3 regions of the Paenibacillus sp. TSA_86.1 genome follow, and region 1 is predicted to be linked to each of the others. Evidence: riboswitches for the same ligand, from Rfam matches in the RefSeq annotation. Region 1 holds a riboswitch; each other region holds the start of a gene.
The links. A riboswitch is a leader RNA that binds a small molecule or an ion and turns the genes downstream of it on or off. The one in region 1 is predicted to bind thiamine pyrophosphate.

Region 1 (10,314 bases):
ATCGTATGTGGAACAAAATTGATAGGGAATAAAATTTGATTAAATTCAAATCGCACCACCAAGCCGGAGAAGTGTATAGATATAACCTTTTAAAAGGAGAACTCCGGTGATAACGGCGAAGCTTATGCTTCCGATGCAGCTTTCTTTCAGAAGCTTTTAGCTCCGCTTCTTCAGGCTTCTTCAGGCTTTTTCTACTTTATTACCGTGCCCGATACTCCGCCGCTTTCGACAGCATCCCAGCGGCGACCGCTTCCTCATCATTCAGGCCGCGATCTGCGGCAAAGGCACGAATATCCTGCGTAATGCGCATGCTGCAGAACTTCGGCCCGCACATTGAGCAGAAATGTGCCTCCTTCGCCCCTTCTGCGGGTAGCGTCTCATCGTGGTAGGATAGTGCCCGTTCCGGGTCGAGGGACAGGTTAAACTGATCCCGCCAGCGGAATTCGAAGCGTGCCTTCGACAGCGCATCATCCCGGCGCTGGGCGCGTGGGTGGCCTTTGGCCAAATCAGCCGCATGAGCGGCTATTTTATAAGCGATAACCCCTTCACGCACATCATCCTTGTTCGGAAGCCCCAGATGCTCCTTCGGCGTGACATAACAGAGCATGGACGTACCAAACCAGCCAATCATCGCCGCCCCAATCGCAGACGTAATATGATCGTATCCCGGTGCAATGTCCGTGGTCAGCGGCCCAAGGGTATAGAACGGCGCTTCCTGGCAGATTTCCATCTGCAAATCCACATTCTCTTTGATCTTGTGCATCGGCACATGCCCCGGCCCTTCAATCATCACCTGTACATCATGCTTCCACGCAATCTGCGTTAATTCTCCGAGCGTTGCCAGCTCCGCCATCTGTGCCTCGTCATTGGCATCGTAGATGCTGCCTGGGCGCAGTCCGTCCCCAAGAGAGAAAGCCACATCATACCTTTTCATAATCTCGCAGATTTCTTCAAAATGAGTGTACAAAAAGTTCTCCTGATGATGTGCCAGGCACCATGCCGCCATAATCGACCCGCCCCGTGAAACGATGCCCGTCATCCGTTTCGCCGTCATTGGAATATATCGCAGCAATACGCCGGCATGAATCGTAAAATAATCCACACCCTGCTCCGCTTGTTCAATCAGCGTATCCCGGTACAACTCCCAGGTGAGCGCCTCAGCCTCTCCATTCACCTTTTCTAATGCCTGATAGAGGGGCACCGTGCCAATCGGCACAGGGGAGTTACGGATGATCCATTCCCGTGTCGTATGAATATTCTTGCCTGTCGAGAGATCCATCACCGTATCCGATCCCCAGCGCACAGCCCAGGTCATCTTCTCCACTTCCTCTTCGATGGAGGAAGATACAGCGGAATTGCCAATATTAGCATTGATCTTCACGTGAAAATGACGACCAATCAACATCGGCTCACTCTCCGGGTGATTGATGTTGGAGGGAAGAATTGCCCTGCCGCTCGCCAGCTCCTGCCGCACGAATTCCGGCTCCACGCCTTCACGAATAGCGGCGTACTCCATCTCTGGCGTAATCAAGCCCTGCCGTGCATAGTGCATCTGTGTGACACAGCGTCCAGCCTGTGCACGCAGCGGCTGCCCCCGAAGGCCGGGGTATTCCTCTGCCCCGGCTCTTCGGCCTCCGGGCTTCAAGCCGTTATCCTCCGGCTTGATTGCCCGGCCCTCATACGCTTCCACGTCACCGCGCTCCATGATCCAGTGCGTGCGAAGCGCAGGTAAACCGGCCCGAATGTCCATCTGGAATTCGGGATCGGTCATCGGGCCGCTCGTATCGTAGACACGCAGCGGCTCATTATGCTCCACCCCTTGGGGAGTATTGGTGTCATGAAGGGCAATTTCACGCTCCGGTACAGCGATGTCCGGTCGTGAGCCCTGAATGTAGACTTTACGGCTGCCCGGGAAGGGTTGAACCCTTCCAGCCGCTCCGGTTTCTTTTTCCACCGGATGACCCTCGCTCCCCAATTCTTCGATTCCATTCTGTTGCCCCGTTTGCTTATGTGTACTCATGTCTCCTGTTTCCTCCTCTGTAATCTTCTCTTGCGTTATGTCTCCACCAATGCGTCAGTTTCAACGACCACCACACCTGCCCGGAAACATTCAGAGCACAGAAGTACAGCAGGATTGTTCCTGCCCACGCAGCCAAACAGATCCAGGAGACAAATTTTTATGTACAGTCAGCGAGAGAAGCGAGATCACTTCACCTGGAAGTCCAGGCATGTATGTCGCAATGGTTATGCTGTCACCGCGATAGTGAAACACAACAAGTGAATCTCTGCCAGGCACTGTAAATAAAAAAAGCCGGTTCCGAAGGAACCGACTGATGTCCATCACCATACACGCAACAAGGGCCATCTGCTGCCAAACAGCATCTATCCCAGGTTAACGTCTGTGGTGCTTGTGGTCATATGGCCGATTACTTCCCTACGCTGGTATGATCCAGATCAGGTGCAAAGGGTCCGGAATCTCATGCGATTCCGTCTCAGTCCGGACAATTCGGACTCCCCCAGTAACGTAAACGTATTACGGCAATTCAGCCGCTGTTCAACTTAAAAATATGACATTCAACCGGCCCCGATGGGCCGTCCATTACAGAGTAGCTTAATCTGGTTATAAATACAACCTTAATATTCCAGATCATCAATTCCTTTTGTGCAAAACTTCAAGCATGAGCCTGGCCTTACGACAACATAAGTCCCATCTGCGCGGCCGCTTCTTTCAATACAGGAGCGTACTCATGCAATGTGTCTTGCGAGAGCCTGCTGACAGGCCCCGACACAGACAGCGCTGCCGCGATATTGCCTCTGCGATCCATAATCGGTACGGACACCGCAGCAGCTCCCGGCTCGCGTTCCTCATAACTGGTTGCATAACCGCTTCCTCTGATGTCCTCCATCTGTGCCAAATATACTGCTGGATCAATAAATACGGGCCATTCCGAGCCGTTCATCAGCTCCTCCCGATCCTCTTCAGATGCAAAGGCCATCAACACTTTGCTGGAAGCTCCTACGGAAAGCGGCAGTCTGACACCTACTGGCGCAACCCGGCGAATCGCCTGATCACTCTGCACCGCCTGAATCCGAATCCGCTCGCTGCCGTCACGGAGATAGAGACTTACCGTCTCGCCCAACCGATCCCGGAGCCGTTCCATCGCGGGCAATAGCAAAATCGCAGGATCATCACTACGTGACATGTGCGCAGACAGTTCCCAGATGCGAATGCCAAGCCGGTACTTCTCGGTTGCTGCGTCGCGTATCACGAACCCCCGATCCTCCAGTGTTGCCATCAATCGATGCACCGTACTTTTGTGTAAACCGATCTGACTGGCAATTTCGGTGAGTCCAAGATCACTGCGTGTGGTAAAACATAATAATATATCCAGCGCCCGTTCTACAGCCCGGACGGTTAACTTGCGGTCTTCCATGGCATGGTGCCCTCCTCATGTTTCATCACATGAAACTTGGTTACATAAATTATATGAGAAACGGTCTCATCTGTAAACCAAAAAGAACCTTTTTGAAGGTAATGCGCAATCTAGAAAGTGGACCAGGATATGCATTTTGCACTTCGTAACCCCCTGTAATTTACACACTATGGAAAAGTTACCTCTACATCTTAAGAACTATATAACAATTGCGTAACAAATGCCTTCATTTGATTGACTTTGACTATATGGGGACATACGATAAAGACAGGAACCCTTTCGTTTATAACAACACAAAGTGTGACTTTAGAATCACGCTGTCATCGTCATGAATATGGCTTGAACAGATATAACATTCTATTTTTCACATCGTTAAAATCTTGGCCAAATGTATCTTTAACCGAAACTCAAAGGAGGGGCGTGCATGTATCCGACATCCCAGAGCGAAGCCCCGCTGCATACCAAAGTGTCCGATCTGCCCTCTTCATTGTCACCCAGGCTGATTCGGTTCAAGCATATTATCGTAGCGTTGCTGCTCTCCGTTGTATTTTTCTTATTGTTTTGTTTTATTGCCTTACACGGTTATATTGCATGGGTACTCTCCAATCCTACGGTCGCGCCAGTGTTCTCCAACCCGATGCAAGCCAAAAATATGAAATACGAAGACATCACATTCCCTGCGGCAGATGGCAGTCGCACGATGCAAGGCTGGTATATTCCAGCGAATACCGATGCAGGTAAAACCATTATCTTCAGTCACGGCTATGGAGCCAATCGCGAGGAAACCTGGGTACCCATGTATGACCTCGCTCATTACGCGCACCAACTCGGGTTTAATGTGGTGATGTTCGATTATGGCTTTGCCTCTCAGGTGAACCGGGCGGTAGCTACTGGAGGTAAAGCGGAGTCACAGCAACTACTGGGAGCCATTCAGTATGCGAAGCAGCGGGGTGCACAGGAGCTTGTTGTCTGGGGATTCTCCATGGGAGCCGGAACGGCTCTACAGACTGGACTGCTGACCAACGAAGTGGATGCCATGATTCTGGATAGCACGTTTCTGCTGGAGCCGGATACGCTGTATCACAACATTCATAATCAGATCAATCTGCCGCGTCAGCCTACGCTGGAGATTATGAAGTTACTCTTCCCGATCTTGAATGGTACCGGCTTACAGCAAATTCCGTATCAGGAAGTGAAGAAAAAAGACTATCCATTCCCGATCTTCTTCATTCATGGCACAGAGGATGAGAAAGCACCTTACCCGATTGCTGAGCAGCTTGCCGCCAATCAGACCAATCCTTATTCAGAAGAATGGATTGTACCGGACGCACATCATGAACTGATCTTCCGGGAGCATCCAAAAGAATATTTACGCCGCGTCTCGACCTTCCTTAGTCATGTGACGAAGACAAGCAACGAGGGTGTGCAACCAAACCAGTAGTAACGTAGTCATTCAGGAATATACGTTTTCAATAATCAAAATGATATCTAACATTAGATGACCTTAGAGCCCTCCGGGGCTCTTTTTTTATACACATAGGACAATACGCTGCAAGAATACACTGTTGAGACAGAGTAAAGATAATTGAACGAAGACTGAGGGAAAACAAACGGAAAGATTGGAGGTATAACGGATATGAACTGCGATGGATACGGCCATCTGCTGCCTCTGCGGACGCTGGAAGAAATCCGTTTCTGGAAAGAGCAAGAGAAAGAACATACACTCCTTATTCGTGCACTGGTTCCTGAACTGGAGCCTGCTTACGTTAAGCTGCTGGAGGAATGGGAAGCGGCTTTTGCGAACAGTGAGCAAGTGGCGAATCAACTGTTAAAGCAATTGTTGCCAGCAACCCAGCCACCTGCCCCCTATATGATGCGATGTATCGACCAACTCGTCTCCACAGCACAGCAGCAGTCCAGAGAGTTTATTCAACAGCTTTATATCATGTTGGAGCAAAGTGCAGCGGTGCGTGCGGTTCCTTTGGCCCAGACCATCATTTTGCACATCATCCGTGAATCGGAGTATTTCCTTGGGGTATTGGAAACGTTGAGTCAGCCTGGCATTTGGCGGGAAGCAGAACCAGCACCATCGACACTACTGGAAAATGCACTGCACAGTATTAGCTCCAAAATCGCTCAGGACAGTCGCTTCGAAGCAACAGAAGCGTCTGCCTCTTTTACCGGAAAAACCAATGCAGCTCCTGCTTCTTCTTCCGCACAGGTACAATCTGTCTCACTCCAGCCTTCGACGGACGGGGCGGCTCCTTCTGAAACTTTGCCTGCTTCTGCCCCGGTAAGAGAAAAGCCGGTTCCGATTGGCGGGCACACGCTGCCTCCCCTTCCCTACGCATATAATGCGCTGGAGCCGCATATTGACGAATTGACGATGCGCATCCATCATGACAAGCACCACCAGTCCTATGTGGACGGATTGAATGTGGCGGAGAAAAAACTGGCCGAATCCCGCAAAAAGAATAATTTCGAACTTATCAAGCACTGGGAGCGCGAACTTGCCTTTAATGGAGCAGGACATTATCTGCATACCATCTTCTGGACAATTATGAACCCAGCTGGCGGTGGCAAGCCAACCGGCATGCTAGCAGAGCAGATCAAACGTGATTTCGGCAGCTATGAAGCGTTCAAAAACCAATTTACCGAGGCAGCTAACAAGGTGGAGGGCAGCGGCTGGGCGATGCTGGTCTGGAGTCCACGAGCGCACCGTTTGGAAATTTTGCAGGCCGAAAAACATCAGAACTTGTCCCAATCGGATATCGTTCCACTCCTGCCGCTGGACGTATGGGAGCATGCTTACTATCTCAAACATCAGAACGAACGCAAAAAGTACATTGAAGACTGGTGGAATGTCGTCTACTGGCCTGCTGTCGCAGAGCGTTACGAAACCGCGCGCAAGCTGTTATGGCCGCCTTATTAGAGTAGCAAATATAAAAAAAAGAGATATCTCCAGTCATAGACTGAAAGATATCTCTTTGAAACATGTGCCCTTATCGCCATGAGGGCCGATCATTTGTCCAAATAACTTTACTTATTCTCACTAACAACATATGCTCATCGTTATTCTTTAATGGATGCGGCTTGAATTGCTTGGTAAGCCCAGTGGGTATCAGGCACATCCGACCAGGATTTTAACACCGTTGCTGCAGGCTGAAGACCAATCAATTTGTTGATCATGGTCACGGCTTCAGCACGTGATACCAGTTTATCAGGACGGAAGGTACCGTCCGTGTATCCCGTAAGAACTCCTGCTGCATTCAGTCGAGCGATCGCTTTCTGTGCCCAGTGTTGCTTCACATCCGTGAATGCAGTTGTCGCTTCAGATGCCGCTGCCTGTTCACTATTCAGCAAATGCTGTAATACGCCCGCCATCTCTGCTCGTGTCATCCCTTGTCCCGGTTTGAAACTACCGTCTGTATAACCTGTGAAGTAACCCGCTTTGACAGCAGCGGAGATACTATCATGAGCCCAGTGCCCAGATTTAACATCCGTAAATGATGCTTCGCTCTTAACCTCCACAGTGCCTGTTACACGCGTAATGAGTGCCGCCATCTCGGCACGTGTTACGAACCACTCCGGTTGGAAGCGACCATCTACATATCCGCGAATATAAGGTTTTGCTTTTGCCGTATCATCAGCCCAGTCTTTGACCCGTACCACGGAGAACGTACTGAATTGTTCCACTTTAATCTCAATGCCTTGTTGGTTGTTATTTTTGTTTAGTGTTACCACTTTACCGTGTACCAGCTCTTTCGTTCCGTTGCTGTGTTCGATATACACGCCAAGATCGGCAGGGTTCACACCTGCAAGCTGTTTGCTGTCCACTGGCAGGACAAGCGTTACTGGACGGCTTTGCAGATTCGTTTCAATCGTCATTGGACGCCCCAGCACCTGAATGTCTTTCGTGCCTGCGAATTGAGTAATCATCTCGTTAGCCAGCAACCTTTGTTCAATAGCCTGACGTGTATCCTGTTTCTTTACAGGCACGAGACGGAAATATACATCATCTGTTCTGTCCTTCATCGATGTAGCTGGAATGGTTACTTTTACGTTTGGATTGGAAATAACCAAATCGATGCCTTGCTCTGTGAACAAGTTTGCTGATTCCCGCGCCAGTTTTACATCCCACTGGGAGACTTCATCTTTCGCATCCGGAATCAGCACAACAGCGGTACGTGATCCCGTTCTCTTGAGCTGATCAATCACGGACTGCGCTTTGCTCTGGTTCAATCCAAGCTCATCTTTTACTGTACCATCTGATCCACGGGTCCGGCTGATCTCCAGAGAGTCAATGGTGGAAGCTTGCTCACCACTCGCCACATCCACTTTAATGATCTCCTTCTGTGGAGCTGGTGCTGATGAGGATGGTGATGGTGATGGAGAAGGCGACACAATCACTTCACCCCCACTATTGTCTTGTGATTGCGGTGTTACCGAGGTGGACACTTTAAACTCTGACAGTAGTGCGTTTTTAGAAGATCGAACAGCAAAGACATAAGGAAGACCACTTGTTAGATTTGAAACGGTATACTGCAATGCATTCATCGGCCCTGCTACTTTAATCCAACTTTCAGGATCTTGTGGCGCTGTGCTGCCCTGATACATATATAGGACATACCCGTCTACCTCGGGTACACTATTCCAGTTTAACTGAACTTGTCCGTTAATAGCCTGCGGAGTAAGCGTCGCAGGTGCAGCAGGTAGGCCAGGAGTGATTACGTTAGAAACGACATAATCGGATACCTCGTATTCCGGTCCTGTTTGAAATATCGATTTAACTGCAAAAATATAAGTTTTTCCATTAACCAAGTCTGGAACTTCGTTATCATCTAACAAAATATTGGTTATTTCAATCCAGTCGCCTGGGTTTGCAGGAGCCGCAGAACCTTCATACTTATAGACGTGGTATACACGATCTGACTGCTCTATCCAGCTCAGTTGCACTTTATCATTCACTAACGTTGCTTTTACTTTATCGGGAGTTAGCAAAGTTTGAAAACCTGCCGCTTCAAGTAAATTGACAGGAGAACCCTCTCCTTGTTCTTCCATTATAACTAATGAATAATCGGTTTCCGGGGTCAAATTAGTAAGAACAATCGTCTTGTCAACCCCAGGATGAACCTCAAAAAACGTATGATTTGAGATTGCATTGGTCTTGTATTCTTCTAAGCTGGGGTTAGAAATATCCGGTAAAGATGTTGTTTGCAGATCATAATATATTGTAGCTGTATGATCTAATCTTATAGTAATTTTAGCTGATGTAGGTGAAAGCAAATAAGGAGGTAACACTTCAAATCCTGAATCTGCTCTCACCACCTTCGTCCCCCATGTCGAGAACGGTAAAGCCAACATCAAGATCATGGCTATACAAATCTTTGTTAACCTACTGAATCCCCTATTGACCTTTCTATTTCCCATTTTACTGGCCTGCATATCTTTGATCTCCCTTCACAAAGAAATTCGTCTGTATTCATGAAGGCATCATATCAAAATATTCTGAACCGATTCTGAACAACATATGACATAATTCACGTTTTATCGATGTTATCCGACATTTAAAAGAAAAGAATACAAAAAAAAGCGAATCTCTCCTTAGAGATCCGCTTCAACATTCATTTCATATTACACTTCATACATAACATAGCTATGTTATGAAGCACAGCCCTCGCACGCCACATAGTTGTCGCCAACCTGTTTGCTGATAGCGATCAGATCGCCGAGTTTGATATCGGATTCCTCTGTGAACTCCAAATCGGCAATACGTGCTACAATCAGGGCCGCAGCCTCTTCTTTACTGGTTGCCATTTGGCTAAATTCCGATTTTTCACCTGTCGAAACGACTTCATACAGGTATGTATATCGCAATGTTTCCACTCTAATCCTCTCCTTCCGAAATCACATCATACCATCTCTGATGCCCAATTCCAAGCCTATAGAAAAAGAACTTAATCGTACCGCATTTTCATCTGCTCTGCCGTCAGCAACACTTCATCCATACCCACAGAAAGCACCCGCTCTGTCTGTGAATGCGGATATCTCCTGCGCAGTGTACGCACCAGTGATGCAGTATAGGCCGCAGTGGATGGCACACCTGCCAGCTCCTGCAAACTTGCCGTGGTTCCAGGTTTTACCTCGGGATATCCCCCGGCTGCTCCGCCCGATGCTTCTTGATAGAATCGGCGCACATCTGCAGCAAGCCTGTCTCCCTGGCCTTCTACAATGATAAATGCCGTAATAATGTAAGCTTTAGCCTGCCGCCGCTGAGCAATACCGCAAAATTTCAATCCACCCACGCTGACATCATAATCCCCGGGGCAGAATGCGCCCTGTACTTCTCCAGTTTCTGCGAGAGTTGACCAAGGAATTAACGACTCGGCAATAATAGAAGCCATCTCGCGAAAATCATCATGAATATTAATCGCATGGCCCGGATTAGGCAGGATCAGCGAGACATTCACCACTCCCGGATTCAACGGAACAGCGGCTCCACCCGAAGGCCGTACACATACGGCTGTACCCTCACCTCTAATGCGTTCCATCGCTTCAACTGCGAGTGGCAGCCTTCGGTCACGCAGCCCGGCAACAAAGGCATCAGGATGCCGCCATATATGAGCAACAGGCAGATGACCGGCTCCCACGCGTCTGCACATCACTTCTTCCCATGCAAATGCATCAAGCACACTGCGACCATGGCGCATAAGCGGTGTCTCCCAAATCTGCAAGCGCAGCGATGAGTCCTTGTCAGCGGATATCGTCTTTTTTTCAGTCAAATTACTCTCTTCTGGCTTAGGCAACGGATTGGATTGGGAAGGAGTACTCATCGTTCATAACCTCCGACTATCGATTCATATGTAGTTTTAGCCCATGC
Region 2 (10,314 bases), on a different contig from region 1:
TTTACTCTAGGAGGGTATTTCATATGAATAATGCATCAAGTGCTTTAAAGGTGGCAGCAGGAATATTTTTGACCATTGCTTTGATAACGATTGTAGTATTGTTATTTATTTCGGCTCAGGAAGCAACCAAAACAGCGCAGAATAACTTTGCAGATATTCAAACAGAACTGTCCCAGGCAGCATTTACCGTGTATGACGGGACAACCATCAGTGGCTCACAAGTGACCAATGCTTTACGTAAATATGCGGACAAAGATCAATTTGGTATCCAGGTTATAACGGGGAAAAACAAAAGCGGACAATGGTACGGCAATCAGCTCAACATCTCTCAGGATCTGAATAATGCGGACTATGGGTCTGTCATTGCACCTGATGACAAGGTCGGTAGCATCAATCAGACGATGAGTGAAAAAGACAATCAATATGTTAATCCTAGCGGTAAATTCAAGGCGATCATTGTTAAAGACCGATCCAATGTTGTCAGAGGTCTGATCTTTCAGCAATCCTGACTGGAGATGGTTGAACATGTCCCGGAACACACAGCATCTGATGCTGTTCTGTACAGCGGTTGTCCTTTTCGTGACAGCCTGCCTGCACGGGCAGTGGAATATCCGTATTTTAACCGAAGCCTTGAACGACAGGGTGAAAACACAAGCAGCTATGGAAGGCAGAGTGCATACGACACTACAGACGAGCAGAATAGTCAGATATACCGGAGATGAGGTTCTGCATACCGTGCGGCAAATGACAGGTTCAGGGATTCAAGTGGAGCTGGACGGTTATGGGTATGTGATCGATCCGCTTGTTCATCCATCAGCCATGATTCCAGTTGAGTTAGACGGGAACTATCAAACTGAATATAAACGAAGTGCATCCGGAGAGTTGTTAAAGCTTTCTTTTTGGAAGGAGGTAGAGAGATAGTGCTCAATGGAGCATCCAAGTTGTTTGCGGTTTTGCTTGCTGTGCTTCTGCTCTATGTGTATCCTGCGGCTGAGACTGCCGAACGTCAGGATGATATTGCGCGCATGACGGCGACCCGGAGTGTCACAAGGTTTGTAGATGCCGTCCGAACGAAGGGGTATATCTCACCTCGAATGCTGGCGGAATTCCAAGAGCAGTTAGCCCAAACAGGCAACAACTATGATATCTCACTAGAACATTTACATAAAAAGTATGTGCCTCACTATATAGATCCAATGAATCAAAGCAGTTTCACAGGCACATATGAGGTTGTTCATGATGCATACTATTTGTCCCAGATCCGAGAACGCCTATACCCGTTGTCCAGCACATTGTCCCTGGATGACCCTGGGCGGAGATATACGCTAAACATGGGTGATTTCTTCACCGTCAGTCTTAAAAGCACGAATCGCACACCGTCCATGATAATACGTGAATTGTTGCAAGGCACTGCCCAAGCTGCTGCGGTTTTTGCTTCTTATGGGGGTATGGTACTGAATGAAGATTACTGAGCTTTCCATTGTGTTTGTACTTATTTTCTTTCCGCTCTTTTACATACTTACGTTCCATATGCATGATGCACATAAGGCCAATGAATTGGCTTACCGATACCAAAGAGCACTTCAAACTGCCGTAATGGATGCTGCCGCAGTTATGCACCAGAATGAAAAACAAGATGCTGAAGCAGGCTATGATTCTGCCAAGTTCGTGAAGGCGGATAAGGAGCTGGCTTTGTCCACCTTTACCCGGACGATGGCATTAAACATGGGAATACGGGATGACAAGGTGGCAATCCAACATATGTTGGATTATATCCCGGCGATCATTATTCTGGATTATGACGGTTATTATATTTTTGCTAAGGAAGCGGAGATGACTGGGACAATGGAAGTGTCTTTCAGACAGGTGTGGAGCCCGAAAAAACCGTATACATATTCCGATTCGGACGGCAACAGCATTAATTTCACACTTGACGGTTATGTATATGCTTATGATGCTGGTGCAGGGAAATGGATCGAAGGATTTCAGCATGAATTGGCCACGAGTTCAACCATTACCCTGCTTCAGGATTCAACGCTTTTTGAACAAGTACGGCGCGGCCGGATCGTGACCCGTGTACAGGATGAGTTAGCAGACGTAATCAATCGCCATAATGAGTTCGCGAGGAAAAATGGTGTATCTTATTTGTTTACGATGCCTCTGATCTCACAAGAAGATTGGTACAATTCGATCAATGATACAGGAATCATGGCTTTTATACAGGGCATTGCTGTAGGGGATCAGAAGATTAATAATTTTGCGATTGGCGGGGGTAGACTGGTCAAAAAAACAGCAATTGTTGGCGGAATCGATCCCGCTACAGGGATAAAATATCATTATCCAGCGACCTGTAAGCCAGGTTTTCGTGCTGAAGAGGTATTTACGACTGCAAAGCAGGCAGCCTACAGGGGTTACTTTGAATATGATTGCTCTGCCCAATTTTCATTACTTTCAGAAAAGACTGAACCTGTGCTAGAATAGGGGTTTGAAACGGTAACTAAAAGTAATGTAAATAGATAGGAGCAATCTCATCATATGAGTTTATTGTCAGTAGAGAACGTTAGTCACAATTTTGGAGACCGTACGTTGTTTAAAAATGTTTCTTTTCGTCTACTCGCCGGAGAACGAGTTGGGTTTGTTGGAGCAAATGGTGCCGGAAAATCAACACTCATGAATATTCTGACGGGAAAACTGCTTAAGGATAGCGGTAAAGTGGAGTGGACACCTAAGGTCCGTTATGGTTATCTTGATCAACACACGAAGTTAACACCAGGCAAGACCATTCGTGATGTGCTCAAAGATGCTTTTCTCCCATTGTTAGAACTGGAAAAGGACATGATGGTGATTACGGATCAGATGGCTGATGCCGATCCAGACAAGCTGGAACAATTGCTTGAAGAGATGGGCGAGATTCAGGAGCAGCTGGAACAGGGTGATTTTTATCTGATTGATGTGAAAGTGGAGGAAATGGCAAATGGTTTGGGATTGAATGCCATCGGTCTTGATCGGGATGTTGCCGCTCTTAGTGGTGGACAACGCACGAAGGTACTTCTCGCGAAGTTATTATTGGAGAAACCTACGGCCCTACTGTTGGATGAGCCGACTAACTATCTGGATGTAGAGCATATTGAGTGGCTGACACGATATCTGAAAGACTATCCATATGCCTTTCTGCTGATCTCTCATGATACGGAGTTCATGAATGAAGTTGTTAATGTCATCTATCATTTGGAGTTTGCCAAATTGACGCGGTACGCTGCCAACTATGATAAATTCCTGGAGATGGCGGGTATGCAGAAAGCACAGCACATCGATGCCTATGAAAAGCAGCAGGAATTCATCAAAAAGCAAGAAGATTTTATTCAGCGCAACAAGGCTCGGGCTTCAACATCAGGCCGGGCGAAAAGCCGTGAAAAACAACTCGGCAAAATTGAGCGTATTGATCGTCCAGACGAAGCTGCGAAACCAACATTTAAGTTCAAGGATGCTCGTGCGAGTAGCAAAACTGTTTTTGAAGGTATCGACTTTGAAATCGGTTATACGTATCCGCTATTACCCAAGATGACAATGACGATTGAACGTGGAGAAAAGATTGCCATTGTGGGATGTAACGGTGTAGGCAAATCAACACTTCTCAAAACAATTCTGGGTAAAGTTGCGCCAATCAGCGGTAAAACATTCCTTGGAGATTATTTGGAGACAGCTTACTTCGAACAGGAAGTGCGCGCTGGAAATATTACACCGATCGACGACGTGTGGAATGAATTTTCTCACCTGACACAGAATGAAGTGCGAGGTCATCTTGCGCGTTGCGGTCTCAAAAATGAACATATCACTCGTCCGCTTAACATGCTGAGCGGAGGAGAGCAGGCTAAAGTTAGATTGTGTAAACTGCTGATGCGTGAGAGCAACTGGGTTTTGTTTGACGAGCCGACGAACCATCTGGATGTAACGGCGAAGGCTGAACTGCAGCGTGCGTTGCAGGAATACAAGGGAACCGTTTTGCTTGTATCTCACGAACCGGATTTTTATGAAGGCTGGGTCACCAAAACGTGGAATGTAGAAGAGTGGTCTGAAAAAGCACAATGACAAAAAAAACCGGTTGTGGTAATATAGGCTACAACTTCATATGAACACTAGGGGGGCCGCACGATGCGGCTGAGATGGAAGAATGCGATTCCGGACCCTTCGCACCTGATCTGGATCATACCAGCGTAGGGAAGTGGCGCGTTTCAGCGAAAACGATAGTATATGATTCTTCAATGGAAAACGGGATCTTTACTACATCGTGATGCATGCATTTCAATACTCGAACAGACAGTTATAGGGTTACCTATTACACTGTTTATCAGGTATTGTCGAATGTTTGTTATTGAACTGAATCTTAGTTTATACGCAGCCACTCCCCTACGGGAGTGGCTTTTTTGGATTCTATATTTGTTGCGTTTGTATGTTACGTCATTCGAAGCTTGGTGTTGAAAGGAGGGAGAACGAGGTTGTCTATCATGATGTTTGAGGACAAGTCAAAAGTATCGGATGAACAATTAAGAAACAACTCTCTTTTTGAGCTGCATGTAATATCCAGCAATAGAGGGGATCAAGAAGCCACGCTGAAGGCAGCTAAAGAAATTTGGCCTTGGGCGGATTATATTCATATCCGGGAACAGCAGCTTCCGTTACACGAGAAGTTAAACTGGGCCAGATTGATGGTCGAGTCTGGTGTCCCAGTTTCTCGGATTGTAATCAACGGTGCGAACCGGTTTACGGCTGAGGATGCTTGTTATCAAGGGGTGCATTGGAGCCAAGACATGTTACACAAGGCGAAAATGACGTTGGAACCCGGAAACAGGCATGATCTACAGCCCCGTCTGGGGGTATCTGTACATTCAATTCATGAGGCGAAAATTGCAGAAGAGTATGGCGCAGATTACCTTTTTTTCGGGCATGTATATGCAAGTGCAAGCAAACCGGATATAACTCCAAGAGGATTAGAAGCATTGGCGGAAGTATGCTCGGGTGTGATTGTACCTGTTATGGCAATCGGGGGCATTCAGCCGGATAACATTCGAGCTGTCAGGTCTGCGGGAGCCAGGGGAGCCGCTGTGATCTCAGGTGTACTTCAACATGAAAATCCTGCTCATGCAGCAGCTCTTTTAAAACAGTCTGTGGAAACGTGAAAGTGAATGCTGCTCAATGCTCAATCAAGGGGATGAGAGAATGGAACAGAGAGGAATGGGCCAACCCGAAGGTGTTACCGCACCCTCGTGTGATCAACATCGGTTAATGATGATGTCCACATCCGATACTCCAACTGAATTACGGGGAGTTTTTCATGCAGAAACAATTGTTGTAGGTGGTGGAATAGTAGGCTGTGCAATTGCTTTTGAATTGGCATCCAGAGGGCAGGAGGTGCTTCTTGTTGAGCAATCAGAGATTGCCGGTGGAACTTCCTCCGCAGCTGCCGGCATGCTCGCAGCAGATAGTGAAGATTTTGCACATCCAATTCTAGCACAGGCGGCATATGACAGCAGAGAATTGTTGCATAAGCAAAAAGATCAAATATCCGCTCTTACAGATATGGATGTTGGCTTGAGGCGCAGCGGGTTCATCACCCCATTTCGATCATATAGTGATTTAAGTCAATACAAGGATAAACGAAATGCCTCTTCGGATTCGGGGCAGCATTGGTGGGATCGGAGTAAGGTGCAACGGGAAGTGGCATGGTTGAATCGGGAAACGTACGGGGCGTATTACAAACCATTGGAGAGTGAAGTTTTACCTGTATCGTTGACCAGAGCCTATGCGAGGTCGGCTCAAATGATGGGTGCCCGGATCTGGGAAGGGGTTCAAGATGTTCGTCTATTAGTGAACAATGATCGAGTGCGAGGGATTACAACTGCCAAGGGAGAGATAACTTGTAAACATGTGATCGTGGCTGCTGGTTTGCAGGGGGATCTACTGATGCATCAAGTGGGAGTGACCTTGCCTTCAAGTCCGGTGAAAGGTGAAATGATTGCTATTCGGTTTCCTGCAGAACAAACAGCATACAGACCTGATCGAACGGTATATGCAGAAGACGTCTATATCGTTCCGAAGGCCAATGGAGAAGTATGGATCGGAGCGACCAGTCTGCCAGGAAGAAAAGATCACAGCGTATCTGCTAATTGTGTGCAACGATTACTTGGTGCGGCAAGTTATTGGGTTCCGGGAATCAAGGAGGCAGACTTTTTGCGGGCATGGGCAGGTGTAAGACCATCTACTCCGGATGGAATTCCATATATAGGAAGATGTGGACAAATTACTGGTTTGTACGCGGCCTATGGTCATTTTCGCAATGGAATATTACTTAGTGCGATAACAGGTCGCTGGATTGCAGATATGCTGGAGGGTAAAAGTGCAGAAGAGATCGGCATTGAAGCATTGTCGCCTGATCGAATGAACAGAAGGGGAGTTATGCTGTGAATATTATCGTGAATGGTCAGAAGATGCAGGTTGACGACGGGTTAAATCGTGTTGACAAATTACTGCAATCATTCAACTTGCAAGTAAAAACGGTGGTGGTTGAGTTGAATCGTAATATTTTGACCAAAGATCATCATGAAACAACAACGTTAAGAGAAGGCGATCGGATTGAGATTGTTCATTTTGTCGGAGGCGGCTAAGCAAGGGGATTCATAGGCAAGTGGTTGAAACTTGTAAAATCGTAGTTGTGATCGAATCTTATTAAATACTAGGAGGATTAATGATGTTAAGTATTGGTAAATATGCATTTGAATCGAGATTGCTCCTGGGAACAGGCAAGTTTCCGGATTTGGAAGTGCAGAGCCAAGCTGTGGAGGCTTCAGGTACAGAGGTATTAACCTTTGCGGTACGTCGTTTGAATCTGGAGGAGAGTGGCAAGCAGCACTTTCTGGATACGCTCGATCTAAGCAAGTATACGCTGCTACCTAATACCGCAGGGGCTTCGACTGCAGAGGAGGCAGTAAGAATTGCCGAGCTTGCACGAGCTTCGGGGCTTTGTGATATGATAAAAGTCGAAGTCATCGGAGACGGAGTAACGTTACTGCCTGATCCGCTTGAAACGTACAAGGCTTGCCGCATTTTGCTCGAAAAAGGATTCACTGTGCTGCCTTATATCTCGGACGACGTCATTTTAGCTAAACGACTCCAGTTGCTGGGCGTACATGCAGTCATGCCGGGAGCTTCTCCGATCGGTGCAGGCAGAGGTATTATTAATCCGTATAATCTGGAGATCATCATAGAACAGGCGGTAGTGCCTGTAATTGTGGATGCAGGTTTACGTTCGCCCAAAGATGTTGCTTATGCGATGGAACTTGGGGCAGACGGCGTTCTGCTTAACACGGCTGTATCAGGGTCCAACAATCCCGTTACTATGGCAAAAGCCATGCGACTTGGGGTTGAAGCAGGCAGACTGGCTTACGAATCAGGCATGATTCCAATAAAACGTTATGCTGCGGCAAGCAGTCCGGTGGAAGGAATGGTTCATACATGACAGATCAGTTACATCACGCGGAGCAGTCCGATCGATATTCCAGACAGGAACGATATGCGCCGCTCGGCAAAGAAGGTCAAGCAAGATTAAAGGCTAGCAAGGTTCTCATTATTGGAGCCGGGGCACTCGGAACAGGTATTGCAGAAACGCTGGTCCGTTCCGGTGTTGGACAGATTACGATTGTAGACCGGGACTATGTGGAATGGAGCAACCTGCAGCGGCAACAACTTTATGTGGAGCAGGACGCCATAGAACGTATGCCTAAAGCTATGGCGGCGGCCAAACGTCTAACAGCAATTAATTCAACAGTTCGCATCGAAGCCAAAGTGATGGATGTGCGAGTGGGCGAACTGGAAGAACTCGTTGGGCATGCCGATCTAATCATGGATGCAACGGATAATTTTGATACAAGACTGCTTATTAATGATATGGCGCAGAAACATCAAATCCCTTGGATATACGGGGGATGTGTCGGAAGTTACGGTATTACGTATACGTTTTTGCCTGGTGATACACCTTGCTTGAACTGCCTTCTGGGAGAAGTACCTCTCGGTGGGGATACGTGTGACACGTCTGGCATTATTCCTCAAGCGGTGCAGATGGTGACAGCCAATCAGACAGCGGAAGCGATGAAATTGCTAAGTGGTAATACAGCTGCTCTTAGACGTAAACTGTTGTCATTTGATGTGTGGAGGAACGAGTACATATCCATCAATGTAGATGGGGCGAAAAAACGGGATTGTGCTTCATGCAGCCCATCAGCCACGTATCCGTTTCTTTCTGCATCCAATCTTGAGAAAACCGATGTGTTGTGTGGCAGGGACACGGTTCAGATTCGGCCCGCCCGCCGCATGCAGCTGGATCTTCCGCAGACAGCAGACCGATTGGAACGGCTTGGGGAGGGGAAAGTGGAAAGTAATCCTTTTCTGGTGTCATTCACAACAGGTGATCATCGATTGGTCATTTTTCGGGATGGTCGCGTACTTGTTCATGGAACAAAAGATACGGCAGAAGCACGTACATTGGTTCATCGCTATTTTGGCTGAATAACATTAATCATTTGGCTTAACACCTTCATGACTGAAAATGTCTGTTCCCGGCGGGAATGGACTTTTTCTTTTTATGGCATCCTAACTGTACAATCCATGCCAAGTAGCGACGGAATACAGACGGGCCGGGTGAAAAAAAGGATGAAAACAGCCATCATAGTAGTGGGGACTGGTGAGTTGGTGAACCGGATCATGCACATCATGCAAGACGAAGGTTATGAAGTGAAGCACATCGAATGGTCTGAGTTGAATGAGAAGGGTGATATGAAATCGACTCGTGCACGTTTGATCATTTTGATTGATGAGCCTGAGCATTCGAATCAGAGTGAACAAGATAAAATGGCTTTGAAGAAATGCATGAATCAAGGCTTGTCCATACCTTTAATGGTTATAATCCCTGGGAAATCTCCGCAGCGGGTTATCGATTGGCTTGATTTTGGAGCGAATGATGTAATGGAGGAGCCCGTGCATTGGAAGGTGATGCTTGCCAGAGTTCGAAGCCTACTTCGACTGTTTGCAAGTGCAACACATGAGGGTGAGGATATCATTGTGGTAGGAGATCTCAGACTTAATCTTCGGTCGCGAAGAGTAAGCCGTGGAGGACAATATCTGAATTTGACCCCGAAGGAGTATGAGTTACTGGAGTTTATGGCCATGCATCTGAATGAGGCCTGTACACGTGGTGATATTTTGCGCGAGGTATGGGGATATGAACACGTCATGGACACCAATGTAGTTGACGTATATATTAAACATCTGCGGGTCAAGGTGGATAAAGGTAGAGATGTGAAACTGATTCAGACGGTGCGTGGAATCGGTTATATGCTCGAGGGCGACTGATTTTAATAGAAAACCCACTATTATCCAGTTTGAAAGAAGGCATGATCCGGGTATTTATAAAGACAAGACAGGATGATATGAAAAAAACCGGATCAATTGATCCGGTCGTTAGTTAGAATGATATAAGGGGCAGGTGGACTAGAGGACGCGGCGAGCTGTAATGTACGTTCTTTTCCACGTACCTGAGTTTAGATCTGAAATGGTTACGCCTGGTGAACCGTAAGTGTGAAGAATTTTGCCGTTTCCGGCGTACACACCAACATGTGTAACATTAGAACCGGTGGAGCGGCTGCCGCTTGAGAAGAAGACCATATCCCCAACACGAAGATTGGCTTTAGAGACAAATTTACCTTCTTTCGATTGCTGTACGGAAGTGCGCGGAAGATCTACACCATACTTTTTGAAAATGTACTTCATAAAAGAAGAGCAGTCAAAGTTTTTGGTTGTTGTTGTTGAAGCACCAAAGTTATATGGAGTTCCCATAAATTTTTTACCGTAGTTTACAATTTGTTGTCCTGTTGATACCGAAGAAGTTGCGGCTTGTGCAACAGGTGCATTTGTCATTAATACAGCTCCAAAACCTAGTGTAGCGCACAACCCGACGGTTACGGCCTTTTGGATGAAGAAGTTTGTTTTCATGTAGTTAGTACCTCCAAAATTCGTTTTCGTTAAGTTGCTAGAGCGAGTATAACAGGTTTGTAACACCCTAGAAATTGGATACATAAGCAAAAAGCTTGATTGGTCGGTGGTTTGCATGTCTTTATTAAAATACGATTAAAAATGTCAAAAAATTAATCATTGACGAAGAGGGAAATACGATAACTAAAAAATCCCCTTGATATTCAAGGGGATTGATTCATCTGGGGCTATTTTAAACTTCATAAATCAGGTTACAAAAAAGTAATAATTAAA
Region 3 (10,314 bases), on a different contig from region 1:
TGACTGCATGGACGAAATAATCTGATATGTTTTGCCGTCTGCCTGCTCCTGATCGTTCAGAATGAAGGCATTAGCTCCACGGCCAGCACTGTATGCCGAAATGATATAACCGTAATCCACTACTCCGTTTTCCTTCAAAGCTTCAATCTCAAACGTATCATTCGTGACCTGACGCACTTGAGTCATATTTACTTTAACGTCACTGCCTTTGAATGAACCAGCATCTTGTCCTTTATATGTAAGGCTGTATGCTTCTCCAGCTTGTTGAACGGATGTCGGCACGATGTATGTAGCAACAGAGCCTGTTTTCAAACGTGGCATATTGGTTAAGGTTAGCCCCCCGCTGAATGCAAAGTCTGTCCGGGATTTGGCAAACACTTCATCTTCTACCGTAAGTGGCTTGTCGAAGGTGATCACAAGAGTCATGTTATTCAACGGTTTAATACTCTCAATGCGAGCTTGATCCGATGGGATAGCTTGATAAGCCTTTTGCAGCAACACTGCCGTTTCGCCCCGTGTCACAGAGCCCGTTTCTTCATAGAAAGCACTCATCCAATGGTGTACGGACTTCACATCCCGTTTTAATGCTTTAGATACAACCTCTTCCAGCTCCTCATCCGTTACCAGACGTTGAGGATGGAACTCGCCATCCACGGACTGCATGATGCCCATCTCCACTGCCTTCAAAGCATACGGTGCATACCAAGCATTCGCCTGGATATCCGTTAACGTTACTGCACTGTCTCCTGTCTTGTTCTGCAAATCAAATGTTCTATATATCAATGAAGCTAACTCTGCGCGTGTGATCGCCCGAAGTCCACCCATCGATTGATCGCTATATCCGTTCATGATCCCCAGACGGTTCAGTTCCTTGATGGACGCCTGCACCTGTTGATTCGTAAGCTGTGTCGCTGTAGCGGACATCGAAGTTGTGAATCCAGCTGCCTGAGCTTGAGGTGTTGTGAATGGGAGTGTCGCTGTTCCCAATGCGGTTATCGTTAATAGTGCTGCTAGTTTACGGGCTGTAAGATTCATGAAATGTTCTTCCCCTCTGTAGGTAGTTGTTGCATCTATCTATAGCGTAGGGGATAAAAAGAAACTCCAACGGACAAATATATTAACAAAATATAAACTGCAACGAATCTTTCTCTAAACTTATATGGTGAAACGATACCCCGCACCCCAGACCGTTTCGATGTATTCGGGATGTTTCGGATCACTCTCCAGTTTCCCGCGCAGCTTGCGAACATGCACTGTTACCGTTGCAATATCGCCATTCGATTCCATGCCCCAGATCCGTTCGAACAGATCGGATTTGCTGAATACGCGGTTCGGATGACTCGCCAAAAATACAAGCAGATCAAATTCTTTGGTGGTGATGCCCACCTCTTCTCCGTTCAAAAATACACGGCGTGATCCCTTGTCGATGTGAAGTCCGCGAATGTGGATCTCATCCTGTTCAGCAGGTTTGCTCTTGCCGAGCAATCTCTCGTACCGGGTCAGGTGAGCCTTGGCTCTTACGACCAGTTCGCTTGGGCTGAACGGCTTCGTAATAAAATCGTCGACACCGAGATTAAACGTGCGGATTTTATCGATCTCCTCTTTTTTTGCGGATACGACAAGGATCGGTACTTCCTTCTCCTCACGAATGAGCCTGCATAATTCAAAACCGTCCATACCTGGAAGCATCAAATCTACGATAACAAGTCGGTAGTTCTCGTCCAGAGCACGGCGTAAACCTTCATCCCCGTTATGACACAGCTCTACCGTAAATCCATGGAGTTCAAAATAGTCCCGCTCCAGTTCGGCAATGGTCGTTTCATCCTCAATGATCAGAATATCAGTCATGGCTTTCCCCCCTTTCTTCCATGAGGCGTTTCAATTGAATATGGATACTGGTGCCTTCACCCAGCTTGCTTTCTGCCCAGATTAAACCACCATGTCCAGCTACAATCTGGTGGGCTATGGCCAGCCCAAGACCGCTTCCCCCCGTAGACGAGTTGCGTGATTGCTCAGCTCGGTAGAAACGCTCAAATATATGCGGCAGATCTTCCTCGGATATGCCTTTCCCATTATCCTCGAATGTAATGGTATTCCACTCCTGATCGGCTTCAAGAATAATGCGGAGTCGTTTGTCGTCATCATTCATGTATTTCAGTGCATTCTCTACAATGTTAACCACTGTGCGTTGTAATTTATCGAGATCAACAGCGGACACCACAGAACCTGAGGCTCGGTTATGCCAGTCCAATGATATGCCCTTATCCTCCAGATCATATCGCAATTCCTCAATGCTATCCTCGATAAAATCAACCAGATCGATTGGATTGAACACAAAGGGTTCCTGGTTCAGATCCAGTTTGGAATACAAAAACAATTCATCCACCAGTTTATCCATGCTAACCGCTTTGGAATGAATGATGTTGACGTAAGTGTCCATCTTCTCCGGTGTATTCGCTACCCCATCCCGAATCCCCTCAATATATCCCTTAATGTTAGTAATCGGCGTGCGAAGATCATGCGAGATGTTGGAGATCAGCTCTCTGCGGTTAATCTCATCTTGCTGCCTTAGCTCATTGGATCGTTGCAACTGATTCCGCATACTCTCAAATGCCTCACTAAGCTGTCCTACTTCGTCATTGGAGGAAGGTTCAAGCTTGAAAGACAAATTACCGTTTTTGATCTGTTCGGCCGAACTTCGCAGCTGATGCAACGGTTGAATGAAGCTGCGTGTGATCCAGCGGAACAAAAGCAGGTTAGCGATGATCAGAACACCAATCAACAGGAGGGACATCACAGGTAACAGCTTGCGCGTCAGTTCTGCAAAGGGGCTTCTCTCCCGAATAACAAAGATGCTGCCCCGTTCTCCATTGGAATATTGAAAATCAAACTTGGCATACGCATAGAAACGCTCACCGATATTAAACGTGCTTCGAATCTGATTGTTATTCAGATCGTACGCGGGAAGGGCCTGTCCCAGTCCGGGTTGGTGGAATGTCCGTGATTCAAAGATCGGACTGTTCTCACGCCTCACGTAGAGACCGGATTTCTCGGCTCGAAGCTTCATATCAAATTCACGGAGCAATACCTTGTCCTGCAGCTCGTCCGGATTACTTTTCGCCGTAAACTTCATCTCCTGAAAGATTGTCTCTCCCTGTTCCGTCAGTGGATTGATCTGGTAATGTACTTTGTATATATCTCGAAAACTTTGCAAATCCCCTGTTGCCGCAATGGTATAGAGGCTTGCTGTGAGCAAAATAAACAATAGGCTGATGACAAGCATACCTGTAAACGAAAGCAACATTTTGATGCGAATTGACATAGATATCCCCTCTTAACTATGCGTTTGGTACAGTTAGATAGTGCACATGTTATCACAAGATGCTTCCTGTTGCCCATATGCAAATCAAATTGGCTACATATTGTCGTATGGCTATGAGCGTCAAAAAACAGGGTGAAGCAGCATGTCCTCCGCTTCACCCTGTATGGTGCATATGGCTTAATTATATAAGCCACATGCTTATTAAAACGATTGATGGATACATTATTCAATGGTTAGATTAGTGATCCGTGCTAATACTTTACGACAGATAAACTTGGTCAACTGATCCAGTCTACCTGGTTTGGATAATTAAGCCCCGCACAGTTTAATACTGCGTATTACCCGACTGGCTCGTTTTACCCGAAGCAAATCCTTTGAACAGTGTTGGCACTTTGGAATAACGTGTATTCGTAATTCGGCCTTGGGTACTGCTGCTGTCTGTACGCATAATGGAATCTTTGACATTGGATATGTTGGAATTATCAAGCGTCATGTTGACCGCATAGGACGTTCCTCCATTTTGCCGCACCAGCTTGCCGATATCGTCTGCTCTGAAGTTTTTGATATTAATCGTACCCGAAGCATTCATCTGGAACACTTTATCGTATGCCTTGTATGCCGCACCACCTGTAATGTTCACCGTTCCTGACGATTTCAGCGTTAACGCATCCTCGCCTACATCCTGCCAGACGACGTTGGAGATATTACAGTTACCATAACAATGCACACCGTCTGCCGCTGGCGCACCAATGATGACATTTTTCAGTGTAGCGCCTGCTTCCAGCCGGAAGACCGGCTTCTGATTCTCTGCTTGAGAACCGTCACCCAAAGTGGATGGATTGGCAACAAAAGTTTTCCCCTGTCCATCGTACGTCGTGCCCTTAGGTACAACAATCGTTGAGTTTACAACCGTTGGCGCAGCCGCAGCGGGCATAACACCAAATATGGAAGCGACCAGACCAGCGGACAACAACAGCGTTAACATTTTTTTCATCACGAACATCCTCCCTTAATATAAGTGAATTCGTCTCCAAGCACACTGGCTTCTCTCACGGAACCGCAGAAGAGAACACTACTCGGAACCTGTCCTCATCCTACAAAACATGGGGGATTACAGGAATAATCCTGAGATTAGATTTACATTTTTTAGCATAATTCTGGATAACAATGGCTTGTTCATTGGATATAACTTCGTTGATATGTACCGATATTAACTCGTGATATGCTGCTTTTACCGTACCATTTCATCAAAAAAGCCCCTATTGTCTGATGAAGACATTAGGGGCATATAGGGTCTTGTCTATACTTAAGCAGACAAGTCCTTTCGTTAGAATTTATCCTATGATGTTCCACACCTTTTTAAGCTCCTGCTCCGAACCGCTGACGGTATCCGCACTTGCGGCAAAGTTCTTCTACCGCTTCCCGTTTGGAAAAACCGTACACCAGATTGTTTGCACGTTCTCCATCCACAATATCGGAAAAAGACTTCTCATGGATGTTCCCCAAGTTGATGACACCTTCTCCATCCAGACAGCATGGAACCACAGTTCCATCGACCAGCACAGCGGCTTGACTGCGGAGTGCATGGCAAAACCCTTTGCCATCATCTTCAGGTGCATCCAGACTTGGCCACTGGAATTCATGATCCTGATTCAGATATACGTTGGGTGCAATTTTCACACCGCTACCTGGAAGGACTTTTTCCTCAATCCGAAAGTCCAGATTGAATTCACGCTCGAGTACCTCAAGCGTCTCCCGATTTCGATTCATCTGAGCATTCGTGAAGTTATCCTGTGTCAGATTCCATAATCGGAACGAGACAATGACATTATGTTTCACCGCTTCACGCACAAAAGACAAAATGTTACGTAAGTATCCGTCGCGATCCGTAGAACCTTCATGACCGTCAAAGCTGTGCAACGAGAAATTCATCTGTCTCAGTGCAGGTTTACCCAATAATTTATGCTGTGTCTTCGGCAGCAGCGTGCCGTTCGTCGTAATGTTTACTTTAAATCCCTTGGCATGAGCCATATCCAGCAGCAGGTCAATTTTGGGATGAAGCAGCGGTTCCCCTTTGACGTGCAGGTAGATATGTTTCGTGTGTGGTTTGATCTGATCCAATATATTATTAAAGACTTCAGGGTCGATGAATCCTTTGGCTCGCTTCGTTTGTGGGCAAAAGCTGCATGCCAGATTACAGATGCTTGTAATTTCAATATATACTTTCTTGAACGTTTTCAACTCAGGGTCCCCATTCTGCCGGGAGGAACAACGGTCCTGCCCTCATTCGTAGTACGGCCATATGAGCCAATCCCCATTATATCGGGTTAAGGAGCCAAGGTAAATCGTAATCAGAGGATCCGTACAAAGTCCAGTATATTTTCATCTCTATTTCAAGACTCGAATGCCCTCCCTATTTACATTAAGCCAAGATGGATATATGCTGAGGACATAACTGCATATCTTGTACATTTGCACTGGGGGAGCCTTGCGGCTGAGACGAATACGACGATTCGGACCCTTTGAACCTGATCTGGATTATACCAGCGGAGGGAAGTGGGGCAGCTTTTATTGGCAGTGGATGATCTCTAGCCTTGATGGGGATCAACTTCAGTTCAAACGTATAGCTCTGCTCATTTCTCCGGAAATGGGCGGGGCTTTTTGTATTTTGTTCTAAATCAAAAGGAGGAAATGACGATGTCTTATCTTGAACGTGTACGATCACTCAATCCTTTGGTTCATAATATTACCAACCTTGTGGTTGCCCCTTTTACGGCAAATGGTCTGCTTGCCCTCGGCGCCTCTCCGTTTATGGCCTACGCCCATGAAGAAGTCGCTGACGTCGCTCGCATGGCTGGAGCAGTGGTGCTGAACATCGGCACATTGGATGAGAAGGTCGTTCAATCTATACGCCTGGCCGGACAATCGGCCAATGCGCATCATGTGCCTGTCGTGCTTGATCCTGTTGGCGCAGGAGCAACAGCATATCGCACGGATACGGTACAGATGCTGGTTCGTGAGCTTCGCCTTACGGTATTAAGAGGCAATGTCGCCGAAGTCGCTCATGTCATTGGTGTACCATGGAATATCAAAGGTGTGGATGCCGGAGCCGGCGAGGGAGACCGAATACGGATTGCGGAGCAGGCAGCGCAACAGCTTGATTGTATTGTCGTCATTACAGGCCAATACGATATTATTACAGACGGATATCATACCTTCCTCACAAACAACGGACATGTATTGCTCACCCAGGTTACCGGTGCAGGCTGCCTGCTCAGCTCGGTCATTGGCGCCTTTGCTGCGATAGCCGAGCCGGGACACGACATGCTGAACAGTGTGGTCGAGGCGACATCTTACTACGGTGTAGCCGCTGAACAGGCTGCAGTACGAACGGCTCATCAGGGGCCAGGCAACTTCCAGATTGAACTGTTAAATCAACTGGCGCAGGTGACACCTTCACTGTTATCTGAGCATGCACAAATTCGTCAGATTCGTGGAGGTGTACGATGAACATTGCTCAAGCGTTAACCATTGCCGGGTCTGATAACGGCGGGGGAGCCGGAATCCAGGCAGATCTCAAAACCTTTCAGGAACTTGGTGTATACGGAATGACGGTCATTACAGTAATTGCCGCACAGAATACAACCGGGGTTCAAGGTGTGTTTCCGATTGATTACGCCGGCATTGCCCAGCAGCTTGATTCAACGGGAGCCGACTTTCAGCCACGTGCAGTCAAGACAGGTATGCTGTATAGTGCCGAGATTATTCGTCTTGTTGCGACAAAATGGCAGCAATACGGCTGGTCTAATCTGGTGATTGATCCCGTGATGGTTGCCAAAGGCGGTGCGCCTCTGCTACAGCAAGAGGCAGTACAAGCACTCATTCAGGATCTACTCCCCCATGCCTTACTCACAACACCTAACATCCCGGAAGCCGAACTGCTCACCGGAATGTCTATTCGGAACCTGAGCGAGCGGGAGGAGGCCGCAAGGCAATTGGTGCAGATGGGCACGACGTATGCCTTGGTTAAAGGCGGACATGATACGGGAAGCGGTATGGTTGTCGATGTCCTGTATGACGGGCATTCCTTTCATTATTTGGAGAACCTTCGGGTAATGACACGTCATACACACGGAACCGGCTGCACGTTCTCTGCTGCGATTACCGCTGAACTCGCGAAGGGTTCTCCTGTTCTGGCTGCCGTTACGACCGCGCGAGCATTCATTCAGGCAGCCATTGAAGATGAGCTGGGATTCGGGACCGGGCACGGGCCAACGAATCACTTTGCGTACCAGCGCAGACAGCGAGGTGAACGCTGATGCGTAGATGGGATACGGAAGCGGTGCGCCGCACGCTGCAGTTGTATCTGGTGATGGGCAGCGTCAATACGGCGCGTGACCCGGTGGAGGTGCTCCGCCAGGCGATCACTGGCGGCATCACGCTGTTCCAGTTCCGGGAGAAGGGAACTGGTGCCCTGACAGGCGAAGCCCGCATAACGCTTGCGCTGCGGCTTCGCGAGGTGTGCAGCCAGCACGGGATACCGTTCATCGTGAACGATGATGTGGAGCTGGCTGTGGCGGTAGAGGCCGACGGCGTGCACGTCGGCCAGGACGATGCGGACGCGGCGCTGGTACGCGCCCGCATCGGCGATGGGCGGATGCTTGGCGTATCCGCCCACTCCGCCCTTGAAGCCCGCCGTGCGATGCAGGCGAGCGCAGACTATCTTGGCGTCGGGCCGATGTACCCGACGCGATCCAAAGCGGATGCCCACGCTGTGCTGGGCCCCGCCGGGGTTGCGGAACTGCGCGCCGCAGGCATCGCAGTTCCGGTAGTTGGTATCGGTGGCATTACGCCCGATACCGCGGCCGCCGTGATGGCGGCTGGAGCCGACGGCGTAGCCGTCATCTCCGCCATCGCGGGTGCGGCCGATGTGTGCGCAGCGGCTGCACAGCTCGCTGCGATCACGCTTAGGGAGCAGTCATAGCCACGCTCCCTAAGCACCAACCCATGAAGAAGGATGCGGCCTTGCAGGCCCGCATCCTTCTTTACTCTTCTGGATACTTTTGCTCTCTTGTATCCTCTTCTACTCTTTTGCTTAATTCCTATCTCTTTGCACCTCTTTGTATTCCCTGCTCTCTCCTTGTATCCCCCTCATGCCAAAGCCTATACTTTCCCCCACCCTCTCCTCATTTCACACCTGGAATTTCATCGTACTCTCTCTCCAAGGTATGCACCCTTGATTATTCAATGTAAGTGTGTGTAGTATATTAGTAATTTCCCCCTAGTCACCTATATCATAAAAGGAAGTGCTAAATTGGATCAGATCGATAGAAACATCCTGTTTCATATGGAAAATCAGGCTAGATTGTCCATGACCGAATTAGGAAAGCTCGTGGGACTCTCACAGCCAGCCGTTACGGAACGTGTAAAACGACTCGAAGAAAGTGGTGTTATTGAGGAATATCGCACCGTCATTAATCCGCAAAAATTAGGAAAACTAAGTACATCCTATCTACTTTTTCATACCAGAGAATGTACTGCTTTCCTTGATTTCTGCCATTCTTCGCCTGAAGTTGTAGAATGTTATCGCGTAAGCGGAGAACACAACTATTTATTGAAAGTCATGACAGATTCTATCGCGGACTTAGAAGCGTTTGGAGACCGATGTGACAAATACGGAACCTACACCACACTTATCGCGATGTCTTCGCCTATTGCTCATAAAAACTTGATTGAAGAAAATCATCCACCCATCTGAGCAGTACATACTCATTGAAAGACTGCCCAATAATCTGTTCCTGTTTCAGGCAGTCTTTCATATAAAGCAGGAGCCGTTCTAGAAGGAAGCCCTAACTTACTAAGCATATCGGATCTGAATATCCGCTTTCAGCGTACTTTGGGAAATCCATGTTTTTGGGCAGATAACGCAACAAGAAGGGCAATTAGCAGCAAAAGAATCAATGAGCCAGGTAGGGATCTGGCTCCCGTCCAATGAAGCAGGATAGCCCCAACCATTCCTCCCGCGCCGATTCCGAGATTCCAGGCTGTTACCAGCATCGATTGAGCGATATCCGCGCTTTGGCCTCCTGCATGTGCAATGGCTGTCTGGAGCAATGTCGCTGCTCCGCCAAAGGTCATTCCCCATGCGATAACACCTGCAACGATGACAACCGGCTGATCTATCCAGATACCCATTGCTGCTGAGGCAAGGGCAAATATGGCGATGCTTGATAAAACCAATATTCTCATGTAACGATCAATCAGCAGCCCAATAACCCAGATGCCAACCACTGAAGTCGCGCCGAATATTAGCAAAATCAGGTCTACCCTGTCGGCCAGTGATGTGTTGGCCAGGAAAGGAGAAATGTAGGTATATAAGATATTGTGAGCTAACACCCAGGTAAGGACAACAAACAGAATGGGCCGAACCCCAGGGATGAATAAGATTTTACGCAATGGGAGTTGTTCCTGTCTCGGTTCTCCCTCATAATCTGGAACTTTCCAGAGCACCCATGCGATGAGGGCTAGCGTTAATAAGGATACTGTTCCAAAGATCAAGCGCCAGCCTGCATACGTTACGAAAAATGTTCCTATCGGAACCCCGAGCGCCAATGCCAAAGGTGTCCCGACCATAGCGACGGCCATGGCCTTTCCTTTTAATGACTCAGGCACCATACGGCGTGCATACCCTGCAGTCATTCCCCAGAGCACTCCCGCTGCTACTCCTGCACAGAATCGTGTGATTAACGTTATAACATACACCGAAGATAGAGCTGTTACCGTGTTAAATACCAGAAAACCTGCGATACAGAGTAGTAAAAGCGGTCTTCGTCTCCAGCCTCGTGTTGCCGTGGTCAACGGTATGGCAGCGAGTAGGGAGCCCACTGCATATAATGTAACCAGTTGTCCGGCTAGCGCCTGCGTTACGCCAAGATCATTCGCAATCTGGGGGAGTAGTCCAGCAGGGAGACTTTCTGTAAGGATGCAGATAA

Region 2: linked by a shared signal. The riboswitch ahead of ACUTVW_RS12565 (thiamine phosphate synthase) and the one ahead of thiC (phosphomethylpyrimidine synthase ThiC) in region 1 are both predicted to bind thiamine pyrophosphate.
Region 3: linked by a shared signal. The riboswitch ahead of thiM (hydroxyethylthiazole kinase) and the one ahead of thiC (phosphomethylpyrimidine synthase ThiC) in region 1 are both predicted to bind thiamine pyrophosphate.

What each region holds. Positions count from the first base shown of each region.
Region 1 is NZ_JBQZGE010000017.1:46,352-56,665, reverse strand. Features, by position in the region: gene thiC (phosphomethylpyrimidine synthase ThiC) at 200-2,020, opposite strand; TPP riboswitch at 2,415-2,528, opposite strand; gene ACUTVW_RS23460 (IclR family transcriptional regulator) at 2,691-3,434, opposite strand; gene ACUTVW_RS23455 (alpha/beta hydrolase) at 3,859-4,875, shown strand; gene ACUTVW_RS23450 (Fe-Mn family superoxide dismutase) at 5,071-6,366, shown strand; gene ACUTVW_RS23445 (S-layer homology domain-containing protein) at 6,507-8,759, opposite strand; gene ACUTVW_RS23440 (hypothetical protein) at 9,096-9,320, opposite strand; gene ACUTVW_RS23435 (lipoate--protein ligase family protein) at 9,392-10,267, opposite strand.
Region 2 is NZ_JBQZGE010000004.1:299,485-309,798, forward strand. Features, by position in the region: gene ACUTVW_RS12540 (ABC transporter permease) at 24-509, shown strand; gene ACUTVW_RS12545 (hypothetical protein) at 526-921, shown strand; gene ACUTVW_RS12550 (hypothetical protein) at 921-1,472, shown strand; gene ACUTVW_RS12555 (hypothetical protein) at 1,459-2,481, shown strand; gene ACUTVW_RS12560 (ABC-F family ATP-binding cassette domain-containing protein) at 2,536-4,089, shown strand; TPP riboswitch at 4,129-4,238, shown strand; gene ACUTVW_RS12565 (thiamine phosphate synthase) at 4,506-5,177, shown strand; gene thiO (glycine oxidase ThiO) at 5,218-6,462, shown strand; gene thiS (sulfur carrier protein ThiS) at 6,459-6,662, shown strand; gene ACUTVW_RS12580 (thiazole synthase) at 6,746-7,513, shown strand; gene ACUTVW_RS12585 (ThiF family adenylyltransferase) at 7,510-8,559, shown strand; gene ACUTVW_RS12590 (winged helix-turn-helix domain-containing protein) at 8,704-9,402, shown strand; gene ACUTVW_RS12595 (C40 family peptidase) at 9,541-10,041, opposite strand.
Region 3 is NZ_JBQZGE010000019.1:82,768-93,081, forward strand. Features, by position in the region: gene ACUTVW_RS24500 (S-layer homology domain-containing protein) at 1-1,035, opposite strand, end outside; gene ACUTVW_RS24505 (response regulator transcription factor) at 1,156-1,848, opposite strand; gene ACUTVW_RS24510 (ATP-binding protein) at 1,841-3,322, opposite strand; gene ACUTVW_RS24515 (pectate lyase) at 3,648-4,316, opposite strand; gene ACUTVW_RS24520 (radical SAM/SPASM domain-containing protein) at 4,682-5,563, opposite strand; TPP riboswitch at 5,792-5,894, shown strand; gene thiM (hydroxyethylthiazole kinase) at 6,020-6,832, shown strand; gene thiD (bifunctional hydroxymethylpyrimidine kinase/phosphomethylpyrimidine kinase) at 6,829-7,641, shown strand; gene thiE (thiamine phosphate synthase) at 7,641-8,306, shown strand; gene ACUTVW_RS24540 (Lrp/AsnC family transcriptional regulator) at 8,637-9,080, shown strand; gene ACUTVW_RS24545 (MFS transporter) at 9,209-10,314, opposite strand, start outside.